DNA from 3 places in the Delftia sp. ASV31 genome. Region 2 is predicted to be linked to each of the others. Evidence: predicted binding sites of a transcription regulator. Region 2 holds the regulator's gene; each other region holds the start of a gene.
The links. The regulator FNR, encoded in region 2, switches genes on or off when oxygen is low (the NO sensors DNR and NnrR bind a similar motif). The targets are predictions, from matches to a motif close to TTGATNNNNATCAA.
Positions count from the first base shown of each region.

Region 1: the regulator FNR is predicted to act here: its motif matches at 2,362-2,375, upstream of JHD82_RS14235 (hemerythrin domain-containing protein).
Region 3: the regulator FNR is predicted to act here: its motif matches at 2,241-2,254, upstream of JHD82_RS15135 (bacteriohemerythrin).

Region 1 covers NZ_JAELTK010000034.1:38,292-43,019, reverse strand. The annotation lists gene JHD82_RS14250 (nucleotidyltransferase family protein) at 1-115, opposite strand, end outside; gene JHD82_RS14245 (dienelactone hydrolase family protein) at 238-930, opposite strand; gene JHD82_RS14240 (MarC family protein) at 1,120-1,767, shown strand; gene JHD82_RS14235 (hemerythrin domain-containing protein) at 1,801-2,301, opposite strand; gene JHD82_RS14230 (hypothetical protein) at 2,559-3,146, opposite strand; gene JHD82_RS14225 (CsbD family protein) at 3,291-3,509, opposite strand; gene JHD82_RS14220 (ABC-type transport auxiliary lipoprotein family protein) at 4,167-4,728, opposite strand, start outside.
Region 2 covers NZ_JAELTK010000084.1:11,617-16,344, reverse strand. The annotation lists gene hemN (oxygen-independent coproporphyrinogen III oxidase) at 1-1,112, opposite strand, end outside; gene fnr (fumarate/nitrate reduction transcriptional regulator Fnr) at 1,275-1,994, shown strand; gene JHD82_RS23670 (hypothetical protein) at 2,076-2,369, opposite strand; gene JHD82_RS23665 (FixH family protein) at 2,549-2,863, opposite strand; gene ccoG (cytochrome c oxidase accessory protein CcoG) at 2,921-4,375, opposite strand; gene ccoP (cytochrome-c oxidase, cbb3-type subunit III) at 4,453-4,728, opposite strand, start outside.
Region 3 covers NZ_JAELTK010000038.1:2,547-7,274, reverse strand. The annotation lists gene JHD82_RS15145 (Zn-dependent hydrolase) at 1-940, shown strand, start outside; gene JHD82_RS15140 (tripartite tricarboxylate transporter substrate binding protein) at 1,195-2,178, shown strand; gene JHD82_RS15135 (bacteriohemerythrin) at 2,289-2,843, shown strand; gene JHD82_RS15130 (universal stress protein) at 2,934-3,371, opposite strand; gene JHD82_RS15125 (2OG-Fe dioxygenase family protein) at 3,471-4,253, opposite strand; gene pobA (4-hydroxybenzoate 3-monooxygenase) at 4,374-4,728, opposite strand, start outside.

The DNA of each region.
Region 1 (4,728 bases), on a different contig from region 2:
CCCGGTCTGTGCCATGCAGCACGGAGCCGAAGACGCGCGGGTTCGCAGTGCGGAAACGGCTGGCCATTTCACGCACTGCGCTGCGATTCATGTCGAGCACCACGGACGGTCGCATGGACATCCTTTCCTGTTGAGACTTCTGGAAAGCCTATTGCATCAGGCACCGGGTTTCAAGCAGCACTCCCGGAAATCCCGATGCCTGGATTTTCCATGCCGGGCCACGCCCGGCACGGCAGATCAGGCCAGGTGCTGGTCGAAGAAGGCCAGCGTGCGGTCGCGCGCCTGCAGGGCGCTGGCCTCGTCGTAGGCGCTGCGCTGGTCGCAGTTGAAGCCGTGGTCGGCGTCGTACAGGTGCACCTGCACATGCTTTTGCGCCTGGGCGAAGGCCTGCACGGCGTCCACAGGAATGTGCGTATCGCGCCGGCCGAAGTGGGCAATCACGGGGCACAGCGGCTCGCGACCCATCTCCAGCGGCGTGGTCATGCCGCCGCCGTAGTAGCAGGCCGCAGCCGACAGGCTGGGCAGGTTGCAGGCCGCGCGCCAGGCCCACAGGCCGCCCCAGCAAAAGCCCACGATGCCCACCTTGCCGCCGGGCACCAGCGTGGCGGCATGGGCGATGGCGGCCTCGATCTCGGGCAGCACGCCGGGCTGGGGCAGCGCCTCGGCGGCGGATTTCAGCGCCATGCCCTTGGCACGGTCGGCATCGCCGTAGCCCAGGTCCACACCGGCCTCGACACGCGTGAACAGTGACGGCGCCACGGCCATATAGCCGCGGGCAGCCAGACGGTCGGCCACGGCGCGGATATGGGCGTTGACGCCGAAGATCTCCTGCAGCACCACGACGGCGCCGCGCGCGGGCACATCGGGCCGCGCCACCCAGGCCGGCGAAGCCGTGCCATCCAACGAAGTCAACTGCACAAAACTGCCCATGTCCGTGTTCCTTTCTGTCTGAGAACCTGTTGTGATTTCCCGGTGGGCGGACGCGCCCCGCAATGCTGTAATGGCGGCGGGCCGGCCCGTGCGGCAATTCTTTCACAGGAGACATTCGATGGAACGAAAAGTCGTGCGTACCGGCAAGGGCCGGGCACAGGTGGGCGGCGGCAACCTACAGGGAATGCGATGGACCTCAAACCGCTGATCACGCTGGTGGCCATCATCAACCCGCTGGCCATCGTCCCCTTCTTCATCCACTACACCGAGGGATTCAGCACGCAGCAGCGCCAGCAGACCATTCGCACGGCGGCGCTGGCCTCGTTCTGCGTGATCGCGGCCTGCGCCATCATCGGGCTGCAGGTGCTGGACTTCTTCAACATCTCGCTGCAGAGCTTTCAGGTGGGCGGCGGCCTGCTGCTGCTGATCAGCGCGATGAACATGCTCAACGCCCGCCCTGCCGAGGAACGGCCCAACGCGCCCACGCTGGTCGCTGGCGCGGAAAAGGCCGCCATGGGCAACAGCATTGCCGTGGTGCCGCTGACGATTCCGCTGCTGACGGGGCCGGCCTCCATGTCCACCGTGGTGATCTACGCCGACCAGGCACGCACCATCTGGCAGCACCTGGCCCTGGTGGGCTATGGCGTGGTGGTGGCGCTGGTGGTGATGGTCTGTTTTTCGCTGGCCGACCCGATCGCCCGCGTGCTGGGCAAGACCGGAATCAACGTGATGACGCGGCTCATGGGCCTGATCCTCGCGGCCCTGGCCGTGGAGGTGATGGCGGGCGGGCTGGTGAAGATCTTCCCCATCCTGGCCTCGCCCGCGATCGTGCCCTGAGCGGGCTGGCTGGCCGATTGAAGGCCCGCCGGATCAGGCCGGCACGGCCCGCGCGCGGTCGGCGCTGCCGTCGCAGGCACCGCCGCAGCCCGTGATGGGCTGCTCGGGCAAGGCCTCAGGGTGCGCCAGGGAGCCCGTGGCGGGATCGAAGCCCGCACTGCGCAGATGCAGGGCCAGCGCCGCATCCATGGTCTGCGCATGGTGCACGAACCAGGCCGCCAGCTCGCCCGCCATGCTGCGGATCACGGCCAGATCACCGGCCACCGCCTTGGCCGCCCCCTCGCGCATCACCTGCAGCACCACCTTGTGCTGCAGGCTGTGGCAGTTGGTGCTGGTGAAGCGCGTGGACTGCATCCAGCGGTCTTCCTGGTCGAAATGCAACTGCGTATGCGCGATCAACTCATCCCAGCGCGTGCACAGCTGCGCATCATCGGCCGCCTCCACCTCGGCCAGCAGCAGGACGAACTCCTGATGCACCTCGTCCATGGCCGGCAACTCCAATGCCAGCGCTCCGCTCCATTCCAGCACGGCCATATGCTTCTCCTGCCTTCATCGTGAAAGCCTGCAGCTTAGGAACAGCACCGCCCAACCCGTTTGACCCACATCAGCCAACCCGAAAACAGCAAAGCCCCGCGAGCGGGGCTTGGTCAAGGCGGATAAAACTGGCGCGCCCCAACATCAGGGACGCCAAGCAAGAGCCGCCTCGCGGCGAGGGCGTCGCCCCCTCCCTCGCGTAGCGAGTAGAGAGGCGCCGTGCAACGGGGAAGCGGCGTCAGCCGCTCAGGGGGAGCTTACTGTCCAAACTTCCGCTTGGCATCAGCCACGCAGGTGTCCTTGGCAGCGCCGCTCATGGTGTCGCAACGGGCCTTGGCAGCCTTGTAGTCAGCTTCACGGGTTTCCTCGGCAGCGTCCTTGCGGGTTTCTGCCACGTTGGCAGCCTTGGCTGCGGAGTTGGCAGCGGGCTCGGCCTGGGCCTTGTTCACCTTGGCGGCTTCCACGGCGTGCACGTGGGCGGCCTTGGCATCCTTCACGCAAACATCCTTGGCGTCGCCCTTGAGGTCGTCACACTTTTCCTTGGCGATGTCGTAGTCGGCATCGGCCTTGGCGATGAGGGCCTTTTCACTGTTCTTGGGCGAGGGATTGCGGCGCGATTCCAGTTCGGCCTTGGCCACGTTTTCCTGGCCCTTGGCCTGCTTCTCGCAGACGTCCTTGGCGTTGCCCTTCAGCGGCTTGCACTGTTCCTTGGCGGCCTTGTAGTCGGCCTCGATCTGGTTCTTGGCAGCCGTGTGCTCCGCATTGGTCATGGCCATGGCGCCGGAGGCCATCAGGCCCAGGGCGACAGCGGAAAGCATATGGCGAAAGCGTTGCGGTGTTTGCATGATGGAACTCCTTGTATTTGTACTGAACCGGCCCTTGGTGCCTGCGGCGGCGGGCCATTGGTGCGTGCCCTCAGGCACGCTGGCTGTCGAGGAGCGGATGGCGGCGCCGGCCAGGGCGCCTAACCCATCCGCAGTCCACCCTCGTCAGTCTTCGAAGCGGAAGTCGGGATTGCGCTTTTGCCAGTCGGTCAGCTGCTTTTCGGCAGCGTCGCGGGCCAGGCCCTGGCGCTCCTGCAGCTTGCCCAGGAATTGCTCGCGCTTGCCGGCGATCACGTCCAGATCGTCATCGGTGAGCTTGCCCCATTGCTCACGGATCTTGCCGGTGAATTGCTTCCAGTTGCCCTTGATGCGGTCTTCATTCATGGCTTGGTCCTTTCAGTGATGTTGAAGTAGCGCCGTGCAATCAGGCCTTGTTTTTTCAAAGCCGCGATCTGCATCAGCGACGGTTCCACTGTAAAAAACCTGGGGGCTGCGCGCCGTAGTCTGGACCTAGTGTTGACGGTCGTCCCAGGGGCAGCCGAGACGGTGGGATCGGGACTACAGCCCCTGACGGACGCGCGGGAAGCACTGGGTCAGGCGCGGCCCGCCCCTGCCCTGAGTACCCGGCCTTTCCCCGTATGTCAGCGCCTGCGTCGTGGCGGTTGCGGGGTTGCAGTCCCGCCGAAGGACAGGACTGCTTCGTCATCTGACTCGCAGTGATTGTTTGAACGTAGCGCGCAGCGCGAAGAGAGTTTCACGGCGAACCCCGCGGCCGCCACGGCGCAGGTTGCCCCGCAGCGAAGCGAAGGGGTCGCGGACATTCGGGTCGCCTTCTTTGATCTGACCTTTCTTGGCGAATCAAGAAAGGGCAGTCGGCTGCCGGGCCGAGACCCGGCCTCGAAAAGCAACCACCCGGCAGGGGCGGAAAAAGCCCCACTTGCTTGCAGAGCCAATTGCCCGAGAACAAAAAACGGCCAGCGGATGCAATGCACCCACCAGCCGTTCTCAAGAGAATGGATGGGCTGGAAATCCAGCCGCCGCTCAGTGCCCCTGCTGCCCCAGCCACGCATCGATCTGCGCAATGGCCGCATCCGTGGCCTTGGCCAGGGCCTGGGCGCCGCCTGCGGCATCGCCGGAGGCGGCAGGACTGCGCACCTCGAACAGCTTCTGACCCAGCAGGCGGTCCACGGCACCGCTTTGCTCGACCAGGGTGGCGCGCAGGCGCACGACGCCGGCACTGGAGCCGGGCGCGTCGAAGACTTGGCTGAACTCTTCGATGTCCACGCGCAGCAGCGTGGGCACGGCACCCTGCAGGCGCGGCTGGGCCACGCTTTCGCTGCTGGCGAGCACGGGGCGCTGCAGGCCCAGTTGGCTGCGCAGGCGCTGCTGCAGCAGCAGTGCAGGAGGCTGGCTCCAGCGCGCCAGCTGGTAGGGGCGCAGTTCCTGGCCGTTGGCATAGGCCAGGCGGTAGAACATGGCCGTGCTGCCGTCGGACAGGGCGGGTGCCTCCACATCGGCCAGCGCCAGCGGCGTGCGAGCCTGCGGGGCTGCGGATGTGGCGGACTGCGCGGGCGCGGACAGCGGCGCCAGGCCGAAGTCATAG
Region 2 (4,728 bases):
AGGTCGTCGCGCGACAGCGCCAGGCCCCGCACCACGGGCAGGTGGCTGGCGTCGATGGCGTCGTAGTACTCCTCCAGCGTCTTGGCGTTCTGGCTGTAGCTGGCACCCACCTTGCCGATGGCCGACACGCCCAGCGCAATCAGGTCGCAGTCGGGCTGGGTGCTGTAGCCCTGGAAGTTGCGGTGCAGCCGGCCCTGGCGCTTGGCCACGGCCAGCGAGTCCTCGGGCAGGGCGAAGTGGTCCATGCCCACATAGACATAGCCACCGTCCATGAACGCGGCGATGGAACGCGACAGCATGGCCAGCTTGTCGGCCCCCTGGGGCAGATCCTCGGCCGCAATGCGCCGCTGCGGCTTGAAGCGCTCGGGCAGGTGGGCATAGGCATAGAGCGCGATGCGGTCGGGCCGCAGCGCGTTGACCTGGGCCAGCGTGCGCTCGAAGGATTCGGGCGTCTGCTTGGGCAGGCCGTAGATCAGGTCCACGTTGATGGAGGCAAAGCCCAGCTGCCGCGCGGCCGCCACCAGCTCGAACACCTGCTCGGCCGGCTGCACGCGGTGCACGGCGATCTGCACCTGCTCGTCGAAGTCCTGCACGCCGAAGCTCAGACGGTTGAAGCCCAGCTCCTTGAGCACGGCCAGGCGCTCGACGCTGACAGTGCGCGGATCGACCTCGATGGAGTACTCGCCACCCGGCTCCAGCTTGAAATGCTCGCGCAACAGGCCCATCAGCGTGCGCAGCTCGTCGTCGGAGAAGAAGGTGGGCGTGCCGCCGCCCAGGTGCAGCTGGCTGACGGTCTGGCCCTTGCCGCAATGGGCCGTGTGCATGGCCATCTCGCGCGCCAGGTAGTCCAGGTAGACGGCGGCGCGATCGTGGTGGCGCGTCACGATCTTGTTGCAGGCGCAGTAGTAGCAAAGCGACTCGCAAAAAGGCACGTGCACATACAGCGACAAAGGCGTGGCACGCGCTGCGGTACTCGATTTGCGTTGTTGCAGCGCCAGGATATAGTCCTCTGCACCAAAGGCCTCGACAAAGCGGTCGGCGGTAGGGAACGAAGTGTATCGGGGCCCCGGTACGTCAAAGCGACGCAGCAGCTCTGGGGTGACAGCGGTCATGGGTTTTTTCCTCTAATACCTCGACTGTGCCGCAGCACATCGGTCATGTCCTTGACTCACATCAAGAGTTGTTTGAGGGACTGCTGCGACAATTTGATCCAACTCATCGCAATCCACGAGGTCACCGCCGGCACGCTGTGTGCCGCTGATGTTTATCACTCCATGAACCTTCAGACCATCAAAGCCTCCTGCTCCAACTGCAACCTGCGCGAACTGTGCATGCCCATGGGCCTGGATGCCGAGCAGATGCAGCGCATCGACGACATCGTGGCCACGCGCCGCAAGGTCAAGCGCGGAGGCCTGCTGTTTCGCAACGGCGAGACATTCACCTCGCTGTACGCCATCCGCACCGGCTTCTTCAAGACCTGCGTGGCCACCGAGGACGGACGCGATCAGGTCACAGGCTTTCAGATGGCCGGCGAGATCATCGGCCTGGACGGCATCGTCAACGACCACCACACCTGCGATGCCGTCGCGCTGGAAGATGCCGAAGTCTGCGTCATGCCCTTCGACAAGCTGGAAGACCTGTCGCGCGAGGTCACGGCCCTGCAAAACCATGTGCACAAGGTCATGAGCCGCGAGATCGTGCGCGAGCACGGCGTGATGCTGCTGCTGGGCAGCATGCGCGCCGAAGAGCGCCTGGCCGCCTTCGTGCTCAACCTGGTGCAGCGCCTGCATGCGCGGGGCTTTTCCAAGTCCGAACTGGTGCTGCGCATGACGCGCGAGGAAATCGGCAGCTACCTGGGCCTGAAGCTGGAGACGGTGAGCCGCACCTTCTCCAAGTTCGCGGACGACAACATCATCGAGGTGCGCCAGCGCCATCTGCGCATCCTGGACACGGATGCGCTCAAGCGCATCGTCAACAGCCAGCAGTGCCAGTGAGGCTGCAAGGGCGGCAAGCATTCATCCGCCAATGAACAAGGCCCGCGACAGCGGGCCTTGTTCATTGCGGCGGGCTCTCGCTCAGTCCCGCCCCAGCCCCTGCATGGCCAGGTCCGGGTCGGGCTCGGGCTCGGAGAGCACGCCGTCATTGAGATCGCGGGCCGAGCGGCCCAGCATGGTGGTCATCAGGCTGGAGAGCATGGTCACGCCCCAGAAGGCGAAGAAGGCCAGCGTGTAGATGCCCTGGCGCGACCAGCCCAGGTCGCCGAGCCAATGCAGCTCCAGGGGGTCCACAAAGGCAAAAACCAGCATCTCCATCACGGCGGCTGCCAGAAAGGCAGGCCAGGCAATCCACATCCAGCGTTGGGCCAACATCAGCGATCTCCTTGTGCTGTCGAGGGGTCGCCTTCATTGTGCGCCGCGCCAACGCATGGCGCCAAGCCCCGCAGCGCCCTGCACGCCTGTAGGAAACCCTCACCCGTCGCGCATGCCGGAGATGCGATCCGCCATGCAAAAAGGTCGCGACTGCGGCCTCTTGCAGGGGTGCACGGCGATCAGCGGTCCGTGGGGTGATCGTGCGCGGGCGTGGCCGCATGGTTGCGGCCGGTGACGGCGGGCGCCATGCTCTTGGGCACTTCGCGCACGCCATCGGCACGCTCGTTGATCGTGATGCCGTTGCGGTAGTAGTCGGGGTCGATCACGGGATCGGCGCCATTGATGGCGATGATGGCCGTGATCACGGCAGCGACCACCACGGCCGCCGGGCCGGCCACCACCAGCCAGACATGGCCGAACTTCCACCAGGGCTTGCCGGCGTCGGGGTGCGAGGGAGCCTGCGCGGGCGCGGAAACTGCGGGACTGGAAGACATGGGAAACCTCTTTCTTTCAGGCGGCAGGCGCGGACCGTGCCGCGCCTGCCAGGAACATCACCGGGGCACCAGGAAGACGGCCTTTTCGGACGCTCGTCCCGCGCCCGAATGCACGGCATCGATATCGAAGAATACGGTGTGCGAGCCCGGCTCGGCCGAACCGTAGGGAATCTGCAGGCGCGCCGCAATGCCGCGCGTCTCGGCCGGGCCGACCTCGACTTCCTGCTCGGACGCCAGCTCCAGCCCATCGAGGCCGTGGGCGCTGATGCGGTAGCGCTGGGCCTGCTCGGTGGCATTCATGATCTGCAGGCGGTAGACATTCTCCAGCTTGCCGCCCGCCACGATGCGCGACAGCGAGGCGCGGTCGCGGATCACGTCCACCTTGACCGACTGGCGCAGCGCCAGGCTCACGATCATGGCCACGCTCAAGCCGATCAGCACGGCCGAGTAGATCAGCACGCGCGGACGGAAGATGCGGCGCAGCACCTGGGCACGCCGCCACAGGCCGGCCATGGCGTTCTGCGTGGTCAGGCGGATCAGGCCGCGCGGGTACTCCATCTTGTCCATGATGGAGTTGCAGGCGTCTATGCACAGGCCGCAGCCAATGCATTCGTATTGCAGACCGTTGCGGATGTCGATGCCCACGGGGCAGACCTGCACGCACATCTTGCAGTCGATGCAGTCGCCCAGGCCCTGGGCCTTGTAGTCCACCTTCTTGGTGCGCGGCGCACGCGGCTCGCCCCGGCCCGTGTCGTAGCTGACGATCATGGTGTCCCGGTCGAACATGGCGCTCTGAAAGCGCGCATAGGGGCACATGTACTTGCAGACCTGCTCGCGCATGTAGCCCGCGTTGCCATAGGTGGCAAAGCCGTAGAACAGCACCCAGAACATCTGCCAGCTGCCCTGCAGCGCCAGCAGCTCGCCGCCCAGCTCGCGGATGGGCACGAAGTAGCCCACGAAGGTGAAGCCGGTCCACAGCGCAATGGCGATCCACAGCAACTGCTTGAGCGACTTCTTCCAGGCCTTCTCGAAGGTCCAGCCGTTCTTGTCCAGCCGCATGCGCGCGCTGCGGTCGCCTTCGACCTTGCGCTCCACCCACATGAAGATCTCGGTATAGACCGTCTGCGGGCACGAGAAGCCGCACCACAGGCGCCCGGCCACGGCCGTGAACAGGAACAATGCCAGCGCCGAGATGATCAGCAGGCCCGCCAGGTAGATGAAGTCCTGCGGGTACAGCACCAGCCCGAAGAGATAGAAGCGCCGCGCCCCGAGGTCGAACAGCACCATCTGGCGCTGGCCCCACTCCAGCCAGGGCAGGCCGTAGAAAACCAGTTGGGTGAGAAACACCAGGGCCCATCGCCAGCGTGCGAAGACACCGCTGATGGAGCGCGGGTAGACCTTCTTTTCCGACTCGAACATCGACACCAGCTCGCCCGGATCAGGCGTGGCCGGCGTGATCGGAATGACTTTGCGGGGAGGCTTCCCGGTGTCATCCCCGCTCTCGGGCTTCATGGTGGGTTCCTTTGTTTTTTTGAAATATCTGAAAACTCAAAACGCAAAAAGGCGGCGCCGCAGCGCCGCCCCCGTGCTTACTGACGGACTGCGCCGTCTTTGTGCGACATGCCCCAGACATAGGAAGCAAGCACCGCGATCTGCGCCTCGGTCAGCTTGTCCTTCTGGGCAGGCATCTCGTTGTGCTTGCCGTTGTTGATCATGGCCGTGATGGCGGCCTCGCCCCAGCCGTGCAGCCAGATGTCATCGGTCAGGTTGGGCGCGCCCAGGGCCTGGTTGCCCTTGCCGTCCATACCGTGGCAGGCAGCGCAGGCCGTGAACTTGGACTTGCCCAGCGAGGCCTTGAGCGAGTC
Region 3 (4,728 bases), on a different contig from region 2:
CCTGCACGAAAACGGCATCGCCCTGCAGCACCCGTTCGAGGTGATCGACTTCCTGTCCGAAGAACCCAGCGACTACGGCATCTCCTGCATAGGCAGCCGCGCGCTGTCGGGCAAGCTGGACGCCGCCATGCTGGCCGCCCGCAACCCGCAAGGCGAAACCCTGGCCGAAGGCATGCGCCGCATCGGCGCGCGGCCCGAGGTGCTGGACCGCCCGCTGCGCAGCGCCGGCGGCACGGCCGCCTTTGTGGAACTGCACATAGAGCAGGGCCCGGTGCTGGAGCAGCGCGGCCTGCCCATCGGCGTGGTGACGAACATCGTGGGCATACGCCGCGTGAGCTTCACCGTGCGCGGCCAGGCCGACCACGCAGGCACCACGCCCATGGACATACGCCAGGACGCGCTGGTGGGCGCGGCGCGCATCATCGATGCGGCCAACCGCAAGGCCGCTGCGCTCAGTGGCCAACCTCACTATGTGGTGGCCACCGTGGGCCGGCTATCGCTCACGCCCAATGCCTCCAATGCCGTGCCGGGCCTGGTCGAGATGATGATGGAAGTGCGCAGCGACCACGCCGGCGTGCTGGAGCGCTTCCCCGAGGAACTGCTGGCCGAAGTCCTGCCCGGCCTGGCCGCCTTGCGCGTGCGCGCCGAGATGGCCGACGTGAGCCGCTCCCGGCCCACGGACTGCGCCGCGCCCGTCATGCAGGGCGTGGAGCAGGCCTGCGACAACCTGGGCTACGCCCACATGCGCATGCCCAGCGGCGCCGGCCATGACGCCGTCTACATGGCGCCCACCGGACCCATGGGCATGATCTTCATCCCCTGCCTCCACGGCCGCAGCCATGCGCCCGAGGAGTGGATAGAACCCGCCCAGTTGCTGGACGGCACCCGGGTGCTGTACGAGACAGTGCGCGTGCTGGACAGGCAGTTGGCGCAGGGCTGAGCGCCTGGCCTGCGGCCAGGCACCAAGGCGGCATAAAATAGCCCGCTTCCCTCTGGAGCAGGCACAAGCTGCTCCTTGGTGGAAGCCCCTGTGGCACAGATTGCGGAAATCCGCCCAAATAGCGGGTTTCCCAATGCAAGATGGCGGAACCACCCTCCCCGATCATCGACAACCCACCGCATGGGCGGCCCGGCGCTGCCGGTCCGCTGCGAGAAGGTTGCACCGCCCCATCAGACCCTGGAGTTTCTTCTTTCATGTTCCGCCAACTGATCACCTGCACCGCCGTGGCCGCCGCCATGGGCATGAGCTTTTCCGCAGCCGCCCAAGGTGCGGCTGCCGACTATCCGAACAAGCCCGTGCGCATGATCGTGCCCTTCCCGCCCGGCGGCGGCACCGACATCCTCGCGCGTGTGGTGTCCAACAAGCTCACCGAAGTCAGCAAGTGGACCGTGGTGCCCGACAACCGCGCGGGCGCAGGCGGCACCATCGGCATCACCGAGGCCGCCAAGGCAGCGCCCACGGGCTACGACATGGTCATGGGCCAGAAGGACAACGTGGTCCTGGGCCCCTACCTCTACAAGAACCTGCCCTGGAACCCGGTCAAGGACCTGGTGCCCGTGGCCCACGTGGCCTACACGCCCATCGTGATCGCCACCAGCGTGAACTCGCCCTACAAGACCCTGGCCGACATCGTGGCCGCTGCCAAGCAGCACCCGGGCAAGGTGACCTACGGCTCGCCGGGCAATGGCACCAGCATCCACATCTCGGGCGTGCTGCTGGAGAAGGCGGCGGGCATCCAGCTGGTGCATGTGCCCTACAAGGGCTCCAACCCGGCCCTGATGGACGCGCTGGCCGGCAACGTGGACCTGCTGGTGTCCTCCGTGCCCTCGGCCATAGCCCAGATCAAGGCCGGCAAGCTGCGCGCCATCGCCGTCACATCGGCCAAGCGCTCGTCCTCGCTGCCCGACACGCCCACGCTGGCCGAAGCGGGCCTCAAGGGCTTTGACGTGAGCACCTGGTACGGCCTGTTCATGCCCAAGGGCACGCCAACGGCCATCGTGACCAAGGTCAACGCCGAAGTGAACAAGCTGCTGGCCATGCCCGAAGTGCGCGACGCCATCCAGACCCAGGGCGCCGAACCCCAGTCCATGAGCGTGGCCGACTTCGACAAGATGTTCCAGGCCGACTTCAAGCAGTCCAAGCAGATCGTCGAGTCCTCGGGCGCCAAGATCGAGTGACATGCCTGCGGTGCCAGGGCTGCATGCCCGGCACCGCCTGCATTGGCCAACGCCGCATTTCATTGATGCAGATCAGCCTGATCTGCATCAAGGAGCTATGTGACAGTCCCGTGAATACTTCTCTGGAAATCACCGAATTCCTGGAGAACGTCATGGCATTGCTGGTCTGGGTCCCCGAGCTGGACACCGGGATTGCAGAAATCGACCGGCAGCACCGCCGCATCGTCGATTACATCAACAAGCTCTACGAGCTGCGCTCGTCGCCCGACCGTGAGGCCCTGGGCGATGTCATCGGCGAGATGATCGACTACACCGTCTCGCACTTCGTGTTCGAGGAAAGCCTGATCGAGAGCGCCGGCTACATGTTCGCCGGTCCGCACAAGAAGGTGCACGAGCTGTTCACGCGCCGCGTGATCGAGATGCAGACCCGCTTCGATGCGGGCGAGGACGTGGCCGCCGAGCTGCACGGCATGCTCTCGCGCTGGCTGTTCAACCACATCCGCAACGAAGACACCGGCTACGTGGACTCGGCCAAGGCCTATCTGCGCATGGCGCGCGAGTCCAGTCCTGCCGCCGAGAAGGAAAGGCTCAAGAACGAAGTGCTGCAGGAGCTGGAACTGCAGCGCAAGAAAAAGGGCTGGCTGGCACGGCTGCTCAATCGCTGATCGCCCTCTCCCCTTGCAGCGCACCAACAAAAACGGCTCCCGAGGGAGCCGTTGACGTTTCACACGGCGAAGGGCCGAGCGGCCCGGTGATTACTCGCGCACCACCAGCACCGGCACGCGCACGGCGCCCAGCACGCGCTGGGTCACGCTGCCCAGCATCAGCTTTTCCAGGCCACGGCGGCCTTGCGAGCCCATGATGATCAGGTCGGCGCCCGTGCTCTCGAGCACGCGCACGATGCCTTCGTGCACCGCATGGCCTTCGCCCACCACGGTGGTGGCGGTGATGCCGGCCTCGTCGGTGATCTTCTTGACGGCGTCCAGCGTGGTGTTGGCCTCGGCCGTGGCCGCGCTCAGGTACTGCGACTGGCCGTAGGCGAAGTCGGCGCCCACGCCCGTGAACGGATAGGGGTCCACCACGTAGACCGCCGTCAGCGTGCTGCCAAAGGCCTTGGCCAGCTCCACGCCCTTGTGAACCGCCAGCATCGAGCTGTTGGAGCCGTCCACGGGAACCAGGATGTGCTTGAACATGCGTTTTCTCCTTTGTGCTTGGCCGCCGTCAACAATCGGGGGCGGCCGGGTCGATGAACCAAAGTGTGCGCCCATCATGCGCCAGCATCTTGAGCTGCATCAATCCTTGCGGCGACGCGTCAGCTCCGAGCCCTGGAAACCCTGACGGCGATAGGTCAGCACCAGGGTATCGCGCACGCCGCCCGGCTGCTCTGGCTGGATGGGCGTGGTCTCGTGGATCATGCGGGCATCGTCCAGCAGCATCACCGACCAGGGCTCGGTCAGCGTGAAGCGCTGGCCGCTGGGGCCCGTGGCCTCGAAGATGCGCGTCTCGCCGCCCTTCACGCCCTCGCGCCCGACCAGGATCACGGCCACCAGATCCACGCCGTCGCGGTGCGCGCCTTCGGGCGTGGGCCGGCCAATGCCGTCCGTGGTGTCGATGCGGAACTGGTGGGACTCGATGAACCAGCGCTCGTGCTGCACATCATTGCCCTGGGCGCAGAACACCTGGTCGGACAGGCCCGCCAGCGCCAGCAGCAGCCGGCTCCAGGTGGCGCTTTGCGCCGTGGCGTCACGCATGGGATCGAACATGCGCAGCATGCCGCCATGCAGGGCGTTGTATTCCACAGGCTGCCAGTGCGCGCGGTGCTCCACCTGCTGCAGCCCGTCCTGCCCGGCAATGAAGCAGGAATGGCGGCGGCGCCGGTAGCGCCCGCCGTCCTTCAGAAAGGCATCGGGCGGCAGTTGGGCCCAGTCGGCATCGAGCGCATGCAGCTCGGTCAATGACACGCCTGCCCAGGCCGCGAATTCATCGGGGCGCAGCACCGCATAGCCTGCGTCGCGCAGCGACTGCGCTGCATTCTGGGGGGCGATATAGGGAGGGGGAAACGTGATGTGCGCCATAACCCGACAAGCTTACTCCTCGCCCGCACCCGTCCGGGCGAGGCGGGCTGCAAATTTGCGCAATGCTGTGGCGACAGGCGCGCATCAATGCGGGCGCAGCCCCTCGCTATTGCCCTGGGCTCACACCAGCGGCAACCCCACATAGTTCTCCGCCAGCGAGGTCGAGCCTGCACGGGAGTTGACGATGTAGTCCAGCTCAGCCTCCTGCACCTTGGTGTCGAAGCCGCCTGCATCGGGGAAGCGGTGCATGAGCGAGGTCATCCACCACGAAAAACGCTCGGCCTTCCAGACGCGGCGCAGGCATTGCTCGGAGTAGCCGTCGATGCCTTCGGGCGCCTTGTCGCGGTAGTACTGCGCGAAGGCGCTGGACAGGTAGCCCACGTCCGAGGCGGCCAGGTTCAGGCCCTTGGCGCCCGTGGGCGGCACGATGTGGGCCGCGTCGCCGGCCAGGAACAGGCGGCCGAAGCGCATGGGC